Pontibacter akesuensis: one gene and its partner. The protein of the gene in region 2 interacts with the protein of the main gene of each other region in a pairwise test. Links are inferred from orthologs where the notes say so. Each region holds a gene or a part of one and is shown on either strand. Other genes may lie near its edges. The genes, in order: gyrA and gyrB.

Region 1 (9,732 bases), 1.0 Mb from region 2 along the record:
ATGATGAAGTACTGCAGCAGTGGCGCGAAACAGACCAGAGCAGCAAGCGCAACAGCCCGAAAGTGGAGGATAAGTTTATCTCCCTGATGGGCAAGTACCTGGAGCGCGTGCCCGAGTTAAGTCTGGAGCAGCGCACGGAGATGTTGGTGAAGCTGCAGGTGGAGCGCCTGAAGCACAGCCCGGATGCAGGCCAAAAGCTGCAGCAGCGCGAGAACCACATCCGTCGGGAGATCACGCATTTGCAGAACGATATTCAGACGCTGCAAACAAACATCGACTTCTTTGCCCGCTCAAAGAATGCCGATAAGCTGCGCGCAGAGTATGAAGGCCGCATTGCAGACGCACAAAAACGCATTGATTTACTGCAGCAGCAGCTGAATGCCTTCAGAGGCTGATTTTTTTCGCCTGACTTTCAAAATCTTAACGAAAGTCAGGCGAAAAATTCTCCTTCACTATTTGCATAATAAAATCTTACGCCTACCTTTGCATCGCTTTAAAACAATAAAGCAGCATAAAATTTAAAGCCTCCTTAGCTCAGCTGGTAGAGCAACTGACTTGTAATCAGTAGGTCGCTGGTTCGATCCCGGCAGGGGGCTCCATCCCAAAAGCAATTGTCTGTACTGCAGTTGCTTTTCAGAATAAAACAGTACAAGCCTCCTTAGCTCAGCTGGTAGAGCAACTGACTTGTAATCAGTAGGTCGCTGGTTCGATCCCGGCAGGGGGCTCATTAACATAAAAGCCTTCAGAGAAATCTGGAGGCTTTTTGCTTTTTATATTTCCTAAGGCAGCACCTCCTGCTGCCTTTTATCACTTCTACTTTTGATAGCCCGCCGTTTCCTGATAGATATCGGAAATAAGTAGGCAGGAAGAAACAAGCTTAAGGCACCATGATTCCCTGGCTGCTTCCGCAAATTTCTGCCTTACCCTTCAAAGTTCCGGCTCTCTTAGACCCATACTTCCTTTTCTTGCAGATAATAGCTTATTTAGCAGTTCTGATACGACACACGCTATGCAACTGATAGAGGTAAACTCCCCGGAACTGGCACAGGAATTCCTGATGGTGCAGGTTCGGCTATACAAAAACGACCCGAATTATATCCGCCCCCTTGATAAGGACATCAACAATGTTTTCGACCCCAAGAAAAACAAACTGTTGCGCAACGGCGATGCCATCCGCTGGATTTTGCAGGATGGGTATGGCAAATCAATTGGGAGGGTTGCCGCTTTCATCAACCGTAAAACAGCTAAAACCGGCAAGCAGCCCACGGGTGGTATGGGCTTTTTTGACTGCATTAATGATCAGGCCGCAGCCAACATGCTGCTGGATGCCTGCCGGGACTGGTTACAGGCACGTGACATGGAGGCCATGGATGGCCCTATTAACCTTGGTGAACGCGACAGGTGGTGGGGGGTGCTGCTCGATGGCTTTTACAAGCCTACCTACTGCATGCCCTACAATTTCCCCTATTACCAGGCACTCCTGGAGAACTATGGTTTCCAGCTATACTTTAAGCAGTTTACATACTACCGAACGGTACACGATGAACTGCCGACGGAGTACCACGAGAAGGCAAAGCGCATTCACCAGGATCCCCGTTATCATTTTAAGCATATCCAGAAGAAGGAGCTAAAAAAGTTTACCGAGGATTTCCGTATCGTATACAACAAAGGCTGGGCAAAGCATGAGGGCGTAAAGGAAATGAGCGAGGCGCAGGCTGCCTCTATCATGAACTCGCTGAAGCCAATTCTGGACGAGCGCATCATGTGGTTCAGTTACTATGATGAGGAGCCGGTGGGTTTCTTTATTGCCATTCCTGAGTTAAACCAGTTATTCCAGTACGTGAATGGAAAACTGGATGCATGGGGAAAGGTAAAGCTGCTGTTCCACCGCTGGCGCGGCGCCTGTACCACCATGTATGGCATCGTGTTCGGTATTGCGCCCGAACACCAGGGAAAAGGCGTGGAGGCCGCCATGGTGGTAGCGGCAGGCGAGAAGATCATTTACAACAAAAGCATTCCTTACCAGGATCTGCAAATGAACTGGATCGGCGATTTTAACCCTAAAATGATGAAGGTGGTAGAACAGGTGGGCGGCCGTATTTATAAAACCCATGCCACCTACCGCTACCTTTTCGATCGTACAAAGGAGTTTGAGCGCATGCCGATCATCCGCTAAAGCATTTCGGGCAAGTCCATGTTAGAGTCAAGTATGGGGGCGCAGATCTCCTCCCATTCCCAGCCATCGTAAAGGAGCATGGCCTGGAGCGTACGGCGGCGCTGGCTAAGCTTACTGATGCGGTACAGATCGGGTTTTTGAATAGGAATACCTGCCGCCTGCAGTTTGCTGATATCATAGCTTGGTTCCGTTACCGTTTCGGGCTCGAGGAACAGCGCGGTCAGGGAGCCTAGAAAGGTGGTAATCGCCTGGCGCAGGGGAATCAGCGCCTGATCACTGGGGCGCTTGTCTTCAGGCACGAAAAGCAGCAGGAGCGTTATCGCCTCGTCCAGAGCGGCCACATTGGGCAGTATGGCCGCCACTTTATCTGTGTGATGAAAGAAGTGGAGCACCGGGTAGGCTAAGTGCATTTGTCCCTGTTCCGCCAACGGTTGCGCCAGATTATTGAAATGCAGATTCAGCATCTTGAAATCTTTTCCATCCCAGTTGTTCAGCAGCATCTCCTGCGGGCTGTGTCCAATACTGGCAATGCGTATGCTAATGGCACGACGTGCTGTTACGGCAGAGAGCACCGGCACCATGTAAGATATTCCAATGGTGATCATAATCAGGCCGGAAAATGAAATGAAGGATGAATAAATGCGCCAGCCATCGGAGCCCGCCGCAAAGTCTCCGTTGCCCAGTGTAGAGAGGGTATAGCCTGTAAAATAAACGCGTTGGGCAAGATCGGCCGGAACCTTGGTAGTGGTGTTAACCACAGCCTCTGTGTCGGATAGATAAATCAGCACATTGCCTGCCCACAGCAACAGCACCCAGCCTACCAGCACCGACATAACAATAATGACGCCTGCTACTGTTAGGATTTTCTTGTAATTAAAATAACGGCTTGTCCAGAAAATTGAGCGCCAGATCAAGGTGGCAATCGTACTGCTAATCAAGCCAGCCCCGCGCGGCGAGAAGGTAGTATAGACAAGGTCGATGCTGACGGAGAGAATTAAAATGATGCCGATTACGAGGAGTATGGTTTCATTCATAAAGTGCCGTGGGCGTAGGGTGCAAAACAGTTTGTGTATACTTTTGCGGTGCCGCCTTAGTTACAAAAGCTGCTGCGCGCACAAGAGCATGTAAATTGAATTTAATATGGATTCGTTGACGCAGATAGTATTGGGGGCCGCGGTAGGAGATGCGGTGGCAGGCAGGAAACTGGGAAACAAAGCTATGGTTTGGGGAGCCATAGCGGGCACCATTCCTGATTTGGATGTGCTGCTAAACCCGTGGTTGGATACCGTGCAGCAGCTGACGTTTCACCGCTCCCTGACCCATTCACTTCTCTTTGCGGTGCTTGTTTCTCCCGTTCTCGGCTGGCTCCTCAAAAGGTGGTACAGGGCAAAACCGGCAACCCTCGCGGACTGGACGCTCCTGTTTTTCCTCGGCTTTACCACCCACGCCCTCTTAGACAGTTGTACCACCTGGGGCACACAGCTCTTCTGGCCCTTCAGCACTTATGGGGTTGCTTTTTACAACATCTTTGTAGTGGACCCGCTGTATACGGTGCCTTTCCTAGGCTTTTCGCTGGCGGCTGCTTTTCACAGCAGGTACAACCCAAAACGCCGGTACCTGAACTACGCTGGCCTTGCCATCAGCACGGCTTACCTGTTTTGGTCTTTCGTTGCCAAAAGCATTGCGGATGAGGTTTTTACAGATGCAATGGAGCGGCAGGGGATTGTCTACACTTCCTACATCAGCAAGCCTACCCCCATGAATACCTTGTTCTGGTCTGTCACAGCGAAAGATTCCCTTGGCTTTCACAACGGCTTTTATTCGCTGCTGGATAAGGATGAACAAGTTGATTATACTTACGAGCAACAGCATAAGGAGCTGCTTACAGCCTATCGGGGACACCCGAAGTTGGAGCGCCTTATGGAACTTACAAAGGGCTATTATACTGTTGAGAAAGCTGCAGATAAGGGAATTTTAATTAATGACCTGCGCTTTGGTAAATTCGATAACTGGCGTGACGGTGGCGGGAGCTATGTGTTTGTGTACAAAGTATGGCAGAACCCACAGGGTGAACTGGAGTTTGAGGAGATCAACAACCGTCCTAAAATCGATAAGGCATACCTGCTGGCATACTGGCGCCGCATTACAGGTCATAAATAGCGAAAGGCCCTAGGTAGGTGCCTTTCGCTATTTATTTAATATTTTTAAAGCGTTTCAAAGATGGCAAGGGCTTTTACCCAACCTGATTCTGTATTTAAATCGATGTTGTTCACCTTAACGAAGTCCTCTACTTGAGCCTGGTTGGCGGGTAGGGCTTTCAGGAAACTGCGCTTGTTCAGTTTTATCTTCTGCACGTTTCTCTCTCCGAAAAGCAGGAAGTAGTCAGCGACATCAATTATCTGATCAAATTCGCGTCCGGCACTGTAAGGGCCTTTATAATCAGCTTTAAGCAGCTTCTTCTGAGGGGCCAGCACCAACTGGCTTCTTGGCCCCTCGTGCAATACAGCCAGTAATTTATTGGCCAGGGCTGGCTCGAGCTGCCCTACGCGGGGCAGCCTCTTGAAAGATATTGTTCGAAGCCCCAGAGTGTCGGTTAGGGCAAAGGAGGTGAGTTGTGTGGCAGGAAGTATGAATGCATTCCCCTTCGCATCCTGGTACCATACTTCATCCTCCTGCACATTATACTTCGCGGTTATGTTTTCAAATTCCTTATCCCCAATCTGCAGGTTTCCTTTGCCCCAGTTGTTCCAGAAAAAAGGGCTCCCCTTGATGCCTTTGTAGCGGTTGTCATATGTCTGCACAGTACCTGTTGTGGTGGTGAGCTTTTTCAGATCCTGAAAATTTCGTTCTGCTGCTGCTCCCTCCAGAAATGTGTTCTTATTTGCCTGTGCCGACACCTGCTGTACAGTAGCGGCTAACAGAAGAACAAGTATAACCTTTTTCATAGCTTAATTTAAAACTTGGAAAAACTGATCTAAACCAAGTTCAATATAAACAAAATACCGCTCTTTTTCAGGAGCTGTTTCAGCTTGGCCAGCCATACTTTTTGCAGGTTCCTTGTATGCTGTTCCTGCTTATGCGTAATCCAAAAATGTGGTAGGTTTAAATAAATATTATATTTAGCCACCTTCAACTTAAATAAACATACAACAGCAACAGACAAGATGACAAATAACAGATGGATGCTCACGGGCAAAAAAGCAGTGGTAACGGGAGGCTCCAAAGGAATTGGCGCCGCAATTGTAAAAGAGTTCATAGACCTGGGCGCTGAGGTGCTGGCCGTGGCGCGCAAGCAGGAGGACTTGCAGCAGTTGGCAGCACAATACCCCGAACGACTGCAAACACTTTCGGCTGACGTGAGCAAGGCGGAAGGCCGGACAGCCCTGGCAGATTGGGTGAAGCAGGAGTGGGGCCCGCTGGACATCCTCATCAACAACGCAGGCACGAACATCCGCAAACCCACTGCCGAATACGCTTCAGATGAGTATGATTTCATCATGCAAACCAACCTGCGATCCGCTTTTGAGTTGAATAGGCTGCTGTACCCACTGTTGCAGCAGGCCGAGCAGGCAAATATTGTGCACGTAACTTCTGTGGCCGGCTTGGTGCATGTGCGCACCGGCAGCATTTACGGCATGACGAAGGCGGCGCTGACTCAGTTAACCCGAAACCTGGCAGTGGAGTGGGCGAAAGACGGCATTCGGGTAAATGCCGTGGCGCCGTGGTACATCAGCACACCACTGGCACAGACGGTGCTGCAGAATGAGGAATTCTACAACAACGTGATAAGCCGCACGCCCATGCAACAGGTGGGAAAACCGGAGGATGTGGCCGGTGCAGTCGCCTTTTTCTGCCTGCCGGCAGCGGCCTATATCACCGGGCAAACCGTGGCGGTGGACGGCGGGTTTACCATCAACGGATTTCACCCGCTCTAGCACCGGGACACATCGGTAAAAGGTGGAATAATAGCGCCGGAATATAGGGTATATCAGTATAAATGCTTATTTTTGTAAGATGTGGATTTGAGAACCTTACAATTTATCGGGGCTCTTTTAAACCGAACTTCATGGCAAAAAAACGGCAGCTATTCATACTTAGCATTGCGCTTATTTCCGCTTCTCTCTTCTCCTGTAAACCTGCCTGTCCGATAGGTGCTTGCCAGGTGCGCATGGTGCACCCACACGGCGAGGGTGAGTATAGGGGAAGACCTTTCTGGAAAAAACAAAACCCGAAGATGGGGCAGGACCTGGACAAAACATCCAAGGAAAAAGCCAACCGCAAGAGCGATAAGAGCAGAAATAAGAATTAAGCTATATAGGCAAAAGCCTTTTTTGGCTAACTTGCCTTTTCAAACACAACCACCTTTTAAATTAATTTTGACCTTTTAACATGAGAGAAGGCGAACGAATAATACCGATCAACATTGAAGACGAAATGCGCGGTGCGTATATCGACTACTCAATGTCTGTTATCATTTCAAGAGCCTTGCCCGATGTTCGGGATGGATTGAAACCCGTGCACCGCCGCGTGCTCTACGGCATGTCCGAACTGGGGGTATCCTACAACAAGGCCTACAAAAAATCTGCCCGTATCGTGGGGGAAGTGCTGGGTAAATACCACCCGCACGGCGACTCCTCGGTGTACGAGACGATGGTGCGTATGGCCCAGGAATGGTCGCTGCGCTACCCGCTTGTAGACGGGCAGGGTAACTACGGCTCTATAGACGGTGACTCGCCGGCGGCCATGCGTTATACAGAGGCGCGCCTGAAGCGCATTGCCGATGAGCTGTTGGCTGATCTGGAAAAGAATACGGTTGACTTTGTACCCAACTTCGACGACTCGTTGAAGGAGCCAAGCGTAATGCCTGCCAAGATCCCGAACCTGCTGATTAACGGCACCTCGGGCATTGCAGTAGGCATGGCCACCAACATGGCCCCGCATAACCTGACTGAGGTGGTGAACGGTATTGTGGCTTACATTGATGACAACGACATCACCATCGCGGACCTGATGCAACATATCACGGCGCCCGACTTCCCGACAGGGGGTATCATCCATGGGTATGATGGCGTGAAATCTGCGTTTGAAACAGGACGGGGACGTGTGCTGATGAGAGGCCGCGCCATCTTCGAGACCACTCCAAGTGGCAAAGAGCAGATTATCGTGACGGAGATTCCGTACATGGTAAACAAAGCTACGCTGATTGAGAAAACGGCGGCGCTCGTAAATGAGAAAAAAATAGAAGGCATTGCGGATTTGCGAGATGAGTCGGACCGCGACGGTTTGCGTATTGTGTACGACCTGAAGCGTGACGCCATCCCGAACGTGGTGCTGAACAACCTGTACAAGTATACGGCGCTGCAGTCTTCGTTTGGTGTAAATAACGTGGCTCTGGTAAAGGGTCGCCCCATGACGCTGAACCTGAAGGACATGATCAAGTACTTTGTGGAGCATCGCCACGAGGTAGTTATCCGCAGAACACAGTACGAACTGGACGAGGCGAAAAAGCGTGCGCACATCCTCGAGGGCTTGCTTATTGCCCTGGATAATCTTGATGAGGTAATCAACCTGATTCGCTCTTCCCGTGACCCTGAGATTGCCCGCAACGGCTTAATCGAGCGGTTCCAGTTATCCGAGATCCAGGCACGTGCCATACTTGATATGCGTCTGCAGCGACTGACAGGTCTGGAGCGCGACAAGATTCAGCAGGAGTACCAGGATCTAATGAACACCATAGATGATCTCAATGACATTCTGGCAAATGAAAGCCGCAGAATGCAGATCATCAAAGATGAGCTAACTGAAATAAAAGACCGCTACGGCGACGCACGCCGCACAGGTATTGAGGCCAGCACAGGCGATATCTCTTACGAGGACATGATTCCGGAGGAGAACATGGTGATCACCATCTCGCACGAAGGCTATATCAAGCGTACTTCGCTGAACGAATACCGCAGCCAGAGCCGCGGTGGTTTCGGCTCGAGGGGAGTGGCCGCATCCAAGGAAAGTGATTTCACGGAGCACCTTTTTGTGGCCAATACGCACCACCACATGCTGTTCTTTACAGAGTTTGGCCGCGTGTTCTGGCTAAAGGTGTATGAGATTCCGGAAGGAGGGAAGACCACCAAAGGCCGCGCTATCCAGAACCTGATGCAGATAGAAAAAGACGACAATGTGCGCGCTGTGATGAACGTGCATGACCTGAAAAACCAGGATTATGTGCTTAACCACAACCTGGTTTTCATTACAGAGCAGGGTACGATCAAGAAAACTGTGCTGGAGGCGTACTCCCGCCCAAGAACCAACGGTATCAACGCCATTTCCATCAACGACGGCGACAGATTGCTGGACGTGCAGCTGACGAATACCAGCAGCGAAATCATCATTGCGCTGAAGTCGGGCAGGGCTATTCGTTTCAACGAAACTCAGGTGCGCCCAATGGGCAGAACAGCCGCCGGTGTGCGGGCCGTAACACTTGCCGGACCAGACGATAAGGTTATTGGTATGGTTTGTGTAGAAAACGAGAACACAGACCTGCTGGTAGTTTCAGAAAATGGCTTCGGTAAACGTTCGCTTCTGGAGGAATACCGTATTACCAACCGGGGCGGAAAGGGTGTAAAAACCATGAACGTAACAGAGAAAACAGGCAGCCTGGTAGCCATCAAAGGCGTTACGGACACAGATGACTTGATGATCATTAATCGTTCGGGCATTACTATCCGTTTGCGTGTAGGGGATTTACGTGTAATCGGTCGTGCAACGCAGGGCGTAAGGCTGATCAAGCTGAACGATGGCGACCAGATTTCATCTGTGGCGCAGGTGGATGCCGAGGAAGAGGTGGAGCAGGAGGCAGCAGAAATGGTGCTGGAGCAATCAGAGCCGTTGCCGGAAGATACACTGAACCCGGATGCTATGATTGATCCTGAAAAAGCAGAAGAGGATTCGGAAGAGGCCTAAATTTATCAAAACGAATTATTTTAAGGCTTTATACGTTAAGAACAACCACAAACAATTAAACTAAAGTATGAAAAAAGTACTTTTTACAGCCTTGGCAGCCGCCACAATATCGGTTGCAAGTGCACAGAATTCAGCTGTCAACAGTGCCATTCTAAACCACAAGAACGGTACACTGGATAAAGCGCTGACAGATATAGAAAAAGCAACGACACACAAAAAGACACAGGACAAGCCAAAAACCTGGTTTTACCGTGGCGTTATACTTCAGGACATGATCGGCAATCCGATCTATGGCAAAATGACAGACGAAAAAACCCCGCTTGTTGTACTGGAGTCTTTTGACAAAACGCTTGAACTGGACGGCAAAGACGGTGAATTTGGCAAGCAGGTGCCGGAGCGCAAGGAAATGCTGTACGGCCAGGTACTGAACCAAGCCGTGGAGTTTCATAACAACCAGGACTGGCCGAATGCCATCTCCAAGTATGAATTGGCACATAAGATCAGCCCTACAGACACCACAGCCGTTTTGTACGCTGCGTATGCCTCTACAGCTGATAACAACTACAAGCAGGCAATCTCTTTTTACGATGAGCTGCTGA
Region 2 (9,504 bases):
GCTCCTTCAGAATGCGCATCATAAACTGCGACGGGTTCCGCTCCACCTCCAGGCGCACCACGCGCCCCTTCTTGCGCGTCTTCAGCTTCGATTTTATCTCCTGCACAAAATCCGCCTCCAGGTCGTCTGATTCCTCCAGCGTATAATCGCCGTTTCGGGTAATGCGGAACAGGTTCACCGACACAATCTCCACGTTGCGGAACAGTTTTTTGATCTTCCAGCGCACGATGTCCTCAATCGGCACGAAAATGATCTTGTCCTTGCGGTTGATCTCGTAGAAACGGGTTAGGTTCTGCGGAATCTGCACAAAGGTCACGCGATCCTGCGGCTTTCCCTCGTCGGTGGTGCGCGTTACCACACCGAAGGTCAGCAGCTGGTTCATCAGCAGCGGGAAGCCATGGTAATTGTCGAACACCATGGGTGTGAGCATCGGGTAGATGGTGTTCTTAAAATACGAATCCACCTTTTTCTGCTCTATCTCGGTCAGTTCGGCTGGCTTCAGAATGTCACAGCCGTTGGCGGCGAAAAGCGGCTTCAGCTCGTTGTTGAACGTGAGGTACTGGTCATTGACGAAGCGGTGCGCGTAATCGAGCAGCTTCTTTCGGAACGGCAGCTCGCGCAGCCCCGAGTAGTCGAGGCGCTCTTTGCCGTAATCGATGTAGTTGTACAAACTGCCCACCCGGATCATGAAGAACTCATCGAGGTTGGATGAGGTGATAGCCAGGAACTTGAGGCGGTCGAAAAGGCATTTGTTCGTATCGCGGGCCTGGTCCAGTACCCGGTAATTAAAGCGCATCCAGCTAAGGTCGCGGCTAATATACTTACTTCTCTTTATCTGGTCAGAAACCTTATTAATCAGCATGTTTTCGTGTATTATCAGGGGCAAAAAGGCACAGGAGATGTGCCGACGCCGGCTATACTTCTAAACCCATAATTTAAGGAGAAAGTATAGCTATTCCTTCATATTACGCTTAAAATTTATTTACGGCTTGATTTTCGGGAGCTTCTAAACGGCAGCGGGGGATGCAGCCGTGTTACCTGCCGCATCCCCCGCGCGTAATACGCTGGTGTGGTTATACTTGATAGATGACCAATGAAACTGCGTCGGCAGCTCTTTTTACTTAAACCACTGCTTACAAAACCATCTCCAATAGTTGCAGCAATCCGGAAGTAGACACCAGCGGCGTGTCTTCCGAAGCCTGCTCCTCTTCTTCCAGAAACTGGTACTGTGGCAGGGCCACCACCACGGTGAGCTGCTTCACCGTTTCGTGCCAGAAAGCCGCCAACTGCCCCTCTCCCGCTTGCAGCTCGCTTCCTGTTGAGGGCACTCCCGCTGTGGTCGGAGGAAGTACGGCCTGGAAAACCATACCTGCAACCAATAGCGGGAGAACCGCCAATCCGAGCATTTTTGTGCTTTTTTTCATAATCTTAAGTTGTACCAGGCAGGCTGTATTTGTAATAGTTATTTCTTTAAAACAGAGGCCAAAGAAGCGCCCGTCATCGTGGCCTTCGCACGCTCTGAGAAGGTGTAGTTCAGGTTCGGAATGCGCAGATCCTGCATCACCAGCTCGCTTCTGTTTTGGATCTGCAAGTCAGCATTCGCTATTTTGTTGCTGCTGTAGAGCTCAAGTATGGAGTAGCTGTTACTTTTCATGCCAACAGTAGCATGCAACGCATTGATCCTGTTGTTCTTCAGGGTAACTTTGCTGCCGTGGTCCTGTGTTAGGCTCAGGCTGTCTACCTCCAGGTCTTCTAATACCACGCTTACGCCGCTGTACCCTGTAAAAAGCTCCATAGCATTATCGATTATCACCTCTTCGCCGTTGGACGTATAGGCAGCGTCCGTTTGCAGACTTTTCAGCTCAGGCACAGCAATCACCACTTGGTATATGTTACTCTGGTAATTTACCTTCTCCGGCAACACTGTACGCACTATTAAACGATTGCCATCCTGCTTTACCTGCACATACGCTGCGGCGTTCTTGTGCACATACACCTTGTGTTCGCCCTGTATCACCTTAAAGCGCATGTTATGGGCGCCGCTAATGGCAACATCGGTGAAGCCCTTCAGGTTCAGGTCGCTGTAGTTCAGGTAGGGATCTTTGTATTCTCCTTTTCTGTACTCGGCCGTGAGCACAGTGTTGTAGGCCACTGCGGTGGCGACAAAAAACAGCACCGCTGTCAGTACAAATTTGCTACTCGCTTTCATGGTGGCTTAGTTTTTCAGTTCGTAGTTTGTGGATACAAATTGCTCATACTTCTCCTGGATCTCCTCCAGGCCAATCTCCAGCAGAAAAATATTGCGGAAGAATTCGGGCAGGTCCTGCTGCAGGAAAGTCTCTTTGCGGTAAGCGATAATCTTCTTCGGGCCTGTGGGCGCCACAAAAAATCCGATGCCCCGCTTGTTGTAGATCACTTCCTGGTTTTGCAGGAATTCGTAGGTGCGCATTACTGTATTGGGGTTTACCTCCAACTCCACAGCCAGCTCCCGCACCGACGGTATTTTATCTTCGGGCGCCCATTTACCCAGCAGGATATTCTCGCTGACATAGGCTGCTATCTGCAAGTAAATAGCCTCGTTGCTTCTAAACTCCATACGTTTCTTTCTTTTAAACTTGCTTCTCTTTCAGCAGGCTGTAAGCCGCCGCCCAGAAAAGTACTGCCAACACCACAGGTATGCCATATGCGAGACTCTGCAGCCCCTCAGGAGGTGCGATTCGCATTAGTTCCTGGTTCTCCAGGAAGGTGATGTCGCTAAACGGCACAGCCCCCTTCAAATCGCGGCTCCATACCAGCTGCATCACCTGCTCATTAAGTAAAATGATGAGGAGCATGATGACAACAAAGGCAAAGGCTGATTTGATGAAATGCCCTTTTTTGAAAAAGGCGCTTCCAAAAATGGCCAGCCCGTGCAGCAGCGCATAAAACACAAAGGACATGTACATCCTTCTATCCCCCGTGAACATGTCGAGCAGGTCTGACTCCTGCCCCGGGTTCGTATCCATACGAAGCACGACGGCAGCCACCAGGTAAAAGCAGGCCACGTACACCAGCGAGAAAAACAGGAAGGAATAGATCCACCCGACCAGGTACTTCTCGAAGTGCGAAGCGGGCAAGGTAAGAAATGAGATAGCTTTGTTCTTATCGCCAAGGCTGGCAAACACGCCACTCGTAAATATAAAACCGAACCCAAAGAACAAGAGGGCAAACACAAGCGCCTGCAGGTTCTCTGACAAAGGCGCACTATCTAGATAGGCAGCACCGCCCAGGAACAAAATCAGCACGCCCAGCAACACCACCACCGCCATCAGGTAGCCAGAGAGGTATTCAGAAGTATGCTTCTGAAACAACATGCTGAAGCGGCGAAAGCTAAACTTGTTTTGCATATACAGGTCTGTTCAGGAATGTTAGTATAGATTTATCACCATTGATGATCGCATTGAAGAGCAGCTCCATGTCTACCCTGCTGTAAGTGCCGGCTGTATTGGGCATAATCACGTGCTTGCCTTTCACTGAATTCTCGGCGTAGAGCACATCCATTCCCTGAGTGGAAGAAAGCGTCGTAAATGTGAGCTTATCAGCGATGGCTTCCAGCTCCTGGTTCAGCACAATCTCCTGGTTGTGGAGCACCACCAGCGTATCAATCAGGCTGTCCAGGTCGCGCACCTGGTGCGTTGAGATGATCATGCAACGGTCTTCGGTAAGCGCCGAGGCAATAATGCGGCGGAACTGCACTTTAGAGGGGATGTCCAGGCCGTTGGTTGGCTCGTCCATCACCAAAAGACTTGTATTGGTGGCCAGGGCAAAGGCAATCAAAGCCTTTTTCTGTTGCCCAAAAGACATCTCCGGCAGCACTTCCTCGCGCGAAACACCAAACTCGCCCAGGTAATGGTTAAAGTCTGTATCGCTGAACCTAGGATAGAAGCAGGCAGTTGTCCGGGCGTATTTCGCCAAGGTTTGGGAAGGCAGGTAAATCTCCTCCGGCAGGAAGTACAGGTCCTGCAGGAGCTCAACGGTTCTACTCGAGGCATTCTGCCCGTTTACCAGGCATCTCCCCTCGGTCGGGAAACCCAGGCCCACCATGTTCTTCAGCAGCGTGGACTTACCGGCGCCATTCTTGCCCAGCAAGCCGTAAATGTGCCCTTTGTGAAGCGAGAGCTGTAGGTTCTGGAACAGCGTCTTTTTTCCTGGATACCCAAAACTAAGATTGTCGATTTGTATCATACCCTCACTTGGCTAGTGTATTAGTTACATAGTACACTACAAAGGTAAATACTGCTCCGACATTTCCTATATATTCTAGAAATATATTTTCATAGCTATCGAATGTAACTTTGTGTAACACAGGGCACAAAAACCTTTCTTCATAATTAGGGATAACTGTTTGTGCCAGAGAAGTAGTTACAGGCTTCAGCATGTATAAATGAAGCATAAGGGTGCTGCTGAAGTATGCGTAACCCCCTCGCCTCAACCCTCTCCCCAAGAGGCGAGGGAGTTGTGTTGCCTGAACTGCGGCAAAACGATTAAGCAGGCACCAATTAAAAAGGCCAGCTACACTAGCTGGCCTTCTTTGGTAATTCTATGCTGCAAATGTTATACGTCTACACGTGCATACTTGGCGTTGCGCTCGATAAAGTCGCGGCGCGGGCCTACCTCATCGCCCATCAGCATCGAGAACAGGTGGTCGGCCTCGGCGGCTGACTCAATGTCCACGCGCTTCAGGCTGCGGGTGTTCGGGTCCATGGTGGTGCTCCAGAGCTGCTCCGGGTTCATCTCGCCAAGACCTTTGTAACGCTGCACGCCAACGCTGTCTTCCTTGCCTTTGCCTAGCTCCTGTATAGCATCCACACGGTCCTGCTCGGTCCAGCAGTAGCGTTCCTCCTTGCCTTTCTTCACGAGGTAAAGCGGCGGCAGGGCAATGTATACGTAGCCTTTCTCGATCAGCTCTTTCATGTAGCGGAAGAAGAAGGTCAGGATCAGGGTACGGATGTGAGAACCGTCGACGTCCGCATCCGTCATAATGATTACCTTGTGGTAACGCAGCTTGATCATGTTCAGCGCCTTGTCATCCTCCGGCGTACCGAAGCTTACACCAAGCGCGGTAATCATATTCTTGATTTCCTCGTTCTCGTAGATGCGGTGCTCCTGCGCCTTTTCCACGTTCAAAATCTTACCACGAAGCGGCAGGATAGCCTGGAACTTACGATCGCGCCCCTGCTTGGCAGATCCACCGGCTGAGTCACCCTCCACCAGGTATATCTCGCAGTTCTCAGGGTTGCTGTCAGAGCAGTCGGCCAGTTTACCAGGCAAGCTGGTGCTGGATAGTACGCTCTTACGCTGCACCATCTCACGCGCTTTGCGCGCGGCAAAACGAGCCTGTGCGGCAAGTATAACTTTCTGCACAATAATGCGGGCTTCCTTCGGATGCTCCTCCAGGTAAGTGTTCAGCATCTCGCCAACGGCCGTATCCACGGCACCGGATACCTCAGAGTTACCTAGCTTTGTCTTGGTCTGGCCCTCGAACTGCGGCTCCTGCACTTTCACAGAGATTACGGCAGTCAATCCTTCGCGGAAGTCATCGCCGGCAATGTCAATCTTCACCTTGTCCAGCATACCTGACTTATCAGCGTAGGCTTTCAGGGTACGGGTAAGGGCGCGGCGGAAACCAGCCACGTGCGTACCACCCTCAATGGTGTTGATGTTGTTTACATACGAGAAAATATTCTCGGTATATGATGTGTTGTATTGCAACGCGATCTCCACTGGCACGCCGTTTTTCTCGCTCTCCACGTGGATTGGCTCGGGAATCAGTGTCTCGCGGGTTTCATCCAGGTAAGCCACAAACTCCTTCAAACCACCTTCTGACAGGAAGGAAACCGAAAGTGGCTGTCCGTCATCGTTCATCTCGCGCAGGTCCTGCAGGTTAATGCGGATGCCCTTGTTCAGGAACGACAGCTCGCGCAGGCGGCTGGCGATGGTGTCGTACTTATACTCGGTGGTAGTGAAGATAGAGGCATCCGGCTGAAAACGAACCGTAGTACCTGTCCTGTCGGTTTCGCCGATCTCACGCACCGGGAAAGCCGGAACGCCGATGTTATAATGCTGCTCGTATACTTTGCCGTTGCGGTGTACCGTTACGTGCAGGTCCGTGGAAAGGGCGTTCACGCAGGACACCCCCACACCGTGCAATCCACCCGATACTTTGTAGGTGTCTTTATCAAACTTACCACCGGCGTGCAGCACCGTCATTACCACCTCCAGGGCAGAGCGGCCTTCTTTGGTGTGAAAATCTGTAGGAATACCGCGGCCGTTGTCAGACACGGTGATGGAATTATCTGTGTTAATGGTAACCGATATCTCGTCGCAATGGCCGGCAAGGGCTTCGTCAATGGAGTTATCCACTACTTCCCACACCAGGTGGTGCAGGCCCTTTATACCGATATCGCCAATGTACATGGCTGGGCGCTTACGAACCGCTTCGAGACCTTCCAGTACCTGAATGCTATTTGCTGAATAATCGTTAGCTTTTGCTACTTCTTTTACGTCACTCATTGCGTGTTATGGGCTATATTGAATAGGTAAAGTTACCACTTTAATTTAATTTAAGCTATACTTTTGAGGCCTGTGTCGCACGCATCCAACGGGTGGTTTTGGCGGGGCCTGCATGGGGTAAGTATAAGCTACTATATTTGAACAAAATAACACGCCCGATAGTGCCTAAATCGCTAATTAACAGCTACAAAAAATACAAAAAAGCTTTCCTCAGGATCATCACCTTCACGGACAGCAGCACCAGCGCCGCACCGGTGTACTGCAGGCAGGGCATCAAATGCAAAAAGCCGCATTGGTTGCGGCTCGCTGCAATCGAAACTGTAATACAAGTTTAATCCTCCTCAGCGTTCAGCCTCGCCTTCACTTTTACCCTGGAGACCATCTTGCGGTTGAAATCGTAATATTCGGGGCCGTACGGTTGGTTACTATCGAGCTCCTCTATGCCTACGATTTTGTAAGCACCTGCTCCCCCACTTAAACTGTTCAGCTTTGCCTTTGCGTTTTCCAGTGCCTGGGCCATGAGTTCCTGCTGCAACTGCCCCCGTTTGGCCTCCTCCACAAAGGTGCCGCTCACGTTCAGGTTAAACGGAAACTGGTGAGCCAGCGCGTCCCGCACAATGCGGCCGTACGTGGCGCTGTCCGGCACCGTCACATTGTAAGAAACACTGGTCTGGAACATGTCCGGCCGCAGCTTCTGCTTTCCGATTTCCTCCGGCATGTAGTTCATGTAAACACTCTCGTTGATGAGGGCCATACCTGGCAGTTCCTTTGCCAGGGAGTCAGCCCAGGCGGCAAACTTATGCCGGATGTGCATCGGGCCGTTGTAGGACAGGTTAAGCCGGTAGCCGGCTTCATCCATCGGCATCTCCGCTTCACCAATTACCTGCAGGTAATCGTCCTCCTGCTGCTCTTTTTCCACGCTGCAACTGCTTAATAGGCTTACTGCGAATAGTGCAGCCCAAAGTCCCTGATGTGCTCTTTTCATAGTTTTGAGGTTTTGAATATATAATAGCTGTATATCTAAAAGTATGCCAGCTCTGCAGGAGCAGCGGCAGTTTAAGCAGGTTTCTAGTGGTTCTTGTGTGGTAGTGGCGCAAGCGTCCGCTTGTGCCGTCGACTGCTGCAGCCATACTTGCATAGCCACAGCATTCTGTAACTTGAATCAAGCTATCCTTTCAGGCTGCTGCTGACCCTCCAGCTCCCGAATACCTATTGCTTCACTTCTACCTTTGGAGCGCTCACGGCTGGGGTAGGGGGCCTATGTGAGCGGGGCCTCGTCCTTGGGCATCGCGCTGGGAGCTTTTCTTTGCTCACTTCGCTTTGCAATCCCGCCTCCAGCGGGACCGAAAAACTCCAAAGGCGCTCTTTTCGAGGGCCCCTACCCCCACCCAAGGACTGGAATCAGTCAGATAGCCACGGCTGACGGAGCTTCAGCCAAACTCCCTCCCCTGTTTTTAGGGGAGGGCTGGGGAGGGGTAAAACTCCCCTCCTTAGACCAGAAGGAGCCAGGGGGCTAGATTACGCAAGACCGCCAATCTGATTCCGTACTAGTACCTCCTTTCCCTCTTCCTCCTTCCTACTTGGCAAAGCGGTAAACCCTCGTCCCATCTCATCGTTGCTTATAGTATATGTTCCACCTTAAATGAAGACAAGCTATGGCAATGAATTTTGAGAATTATTTGAAAGACTCCAAGACCTGGCTGCACAAGGTGTGCACCTACCTGGGGATAGAAGACGAGCAAAAGGCTGCGCGTATATTCAGGGCGGTGCTCCACGCCATCCGAGACCGCATTCAGCACGCCGAAGCCATTCACCTGGCGGCACAGATGCCCATTATCTGGAAAGGGATTTATTTCGATGGTTTCACTATGCACGAGCCTGTGCGCATCCGGCACGAGGACGAGTGGCTGGAGTATATCCGCAGTAAGGATTCGGGTGCCGAGGAAGCCGACTTCCCCACTCTGGATCACGCCTTCTACGCCTTTCAGGATGTGATGAGCTTTCTAAGGGATCATCTTTCAGAGGGCCAGTACCAGCAGGTAGCCCAGGCGCTACACTCTGATATTACCGTACCCGCATAAGTATGGGAAAGAAAATAATTTACGAGGTCTGGCTACGGTCAGACCTTTTATTTTTAGAAAAGCATTGAAAACACAGCCCCTCGTTAAGCACCTGCTTATCATTATTCATTAAATTTTCAGTTCCTGCCATGATAGTTTGGGGAGGTACTTGTCCAGCTCCACCGTATTGCGTAAGTAGACGAAGCATTTAAACAAACCAAGCAGCACCAGCCATGAAGAGCCCCAAAAACCGATACGAGCGAAGGACCCGGTACGTCTTTGGGGGCGCCAGCAACTTTTGGTTCCTATTTGTGGCTATCGGTGTATTTGTGTGGCTTAGTCCGCTGTTTTTAGAGCAGGAGGGCGCCGAGGTTAGGACTATGGTGATCAGTGGTGTGGCGTTGCTACTGGGGCTTTCCCTGCGTTTCACGTATTACGGCATCCAAATAAACAGAAAGCGGCGCAGCATCCGGGAATTCATTTCCATCCTAGGCTACAAATCAGGAGAATGGAAAACGCTGCCGGACTTAAAAAAGCTTCGCCTCTCTGCCGCAACTTCTACCACGCAGAACATCCCAAACGGTATTTCCCCCACCATGCGGCGCACCATCACCGTTTACAGTATTGCGCTTTTTTCTGCAGAAGCCACCCCTGACTACGTGATCCATACAGAAAGTAAAAAAGAGGCCATGAAGGTGGCAAAGGCATTGGCTAACGTGCTGGGCCTGCAAGTGGAGGACAACCTGTAATCTGTCAAGAATCATGAACATTACGGTACGAAACGCCGCCCCAATAGACGCAAACGCTATCTGCAGCCTCTCAAAGCAGTTGGGCTACGAAGCCACCGTGTCTGAGACGGCGGCACGGCTCAAAGTGCTTGCCGACAGCAAAA

What was found.
Region 1: the proteins of gyrB (region 2) and gyrA interact in binary tests that used the Escherichia coli proteins (3 or more experiments, as listed by UniProt). The link is inferred for Pontibacter akesuensis from one-to-one orthologs.

What each region holds. Positions count from the first base shown.
Region 1 is NZ_CP014766.1:4,472,716-4,482,447, forward strand. The notes cover bases 6,252-9,349. They hold gyrA (DNA gyrase subunit A), read left to right. Parts: upstream 6,252-6,565; coding sequence 6,566-9,133; downstream 9,134-9,349. Other genes in these bases: A0W33_RS19005 (hypothetical protein), read left to right, coding at 6,252-6,485; A0W33_RS19015 (tetratricopeptide repeat protein), read left to right, coding at 9,201-9,349. In the rest of the region: A0W33_RS18965 (DUF349 domain-containing protein), read left to right, coding at 1-395; A0W33_RS18980 (hypothetical protein), read left to right, coding at 1,010-2,176; A0W33_RS18985 (potassium channel family protein), read right to left, coding at 2,173-3,210; A0W33_RS18990 (metal-dependent hydrolase), read left to right, coding at 3,317-4,336; A0W33_RS18995 (hypothetical protein), read right to left, coding at 4,381-5,121; A0W33_RS19000 (SDR family oxidoreductase), read left to right, coding at 5,341-6,111; more of A0W33_RS19005, read left to right, coding at 6,243-6,251; more of A0W33_RS19015, read left to right, coding at 9,350-9,732. UniProt on the Escherichia coli protein: A type II topoisomerase that negatively supercoils closed circular double-stranded (ds) DNA in an ATP-dependent manner to maintain chromosomes in an underwound state.
Region 2 is NZ_CP014766.1:3,461,737-3,471,240, reverse strand. The notes cover bases 4,074-6,943. They hold gyrB (DNA topoisomerase (ATP-hydrolyzing) subunit B), read right to left. Parts: upstream 6,553-6,943; coding sequence 4,594-6,552; downstream 4,074-4,593. Other genes in these bases: A0W33_RS14675 (SIMPL domain-containing protein), read right to left, coding at 6,884-6,943; A0W33_RS14685 (ABC transporter ATP-binding protein), read right to left, coding at 4,074-4,224. In the rest of the region: ppk1 (polyphosphate kinase 1), read right to left, coding at 1-862; A0W33_RS14705 (hypothetical protein), read right to left, coding at 1,134-1,424; A0W33_RS14700 (hypothetical protein), read right to left, coding at 1,463-2,209; A0W33_RS14695 (GntR family transcriptional regulator), read right to left, coding at 2,216-2,596; A0W33_RS14690 (hypothetical protein), read right to left, coding at 2,610-3,386; more of A0W33_RS14685, read right to left, coding at 3,370-4,073; more of A0W33_RS14675, read right to left, coding at 6,944-7,537; A0W33_RS14670 (DUF2267 domain-containing protein), read left to right, coding at 8,208-8,633; A0W33_RS14665 (hypothetical protein), read left to right, coding at 8,846-9,361; A0W33_RS14660 (GNAT family N-acetyltransferase), read left to right, coding at 9,375-9,504. UniProt on the Escherichia coli protein: DNA gyrase negatively supercoils closed circular double-stranded DNA in an ATP-dependent manner to maintain chromosomes in an underwound state.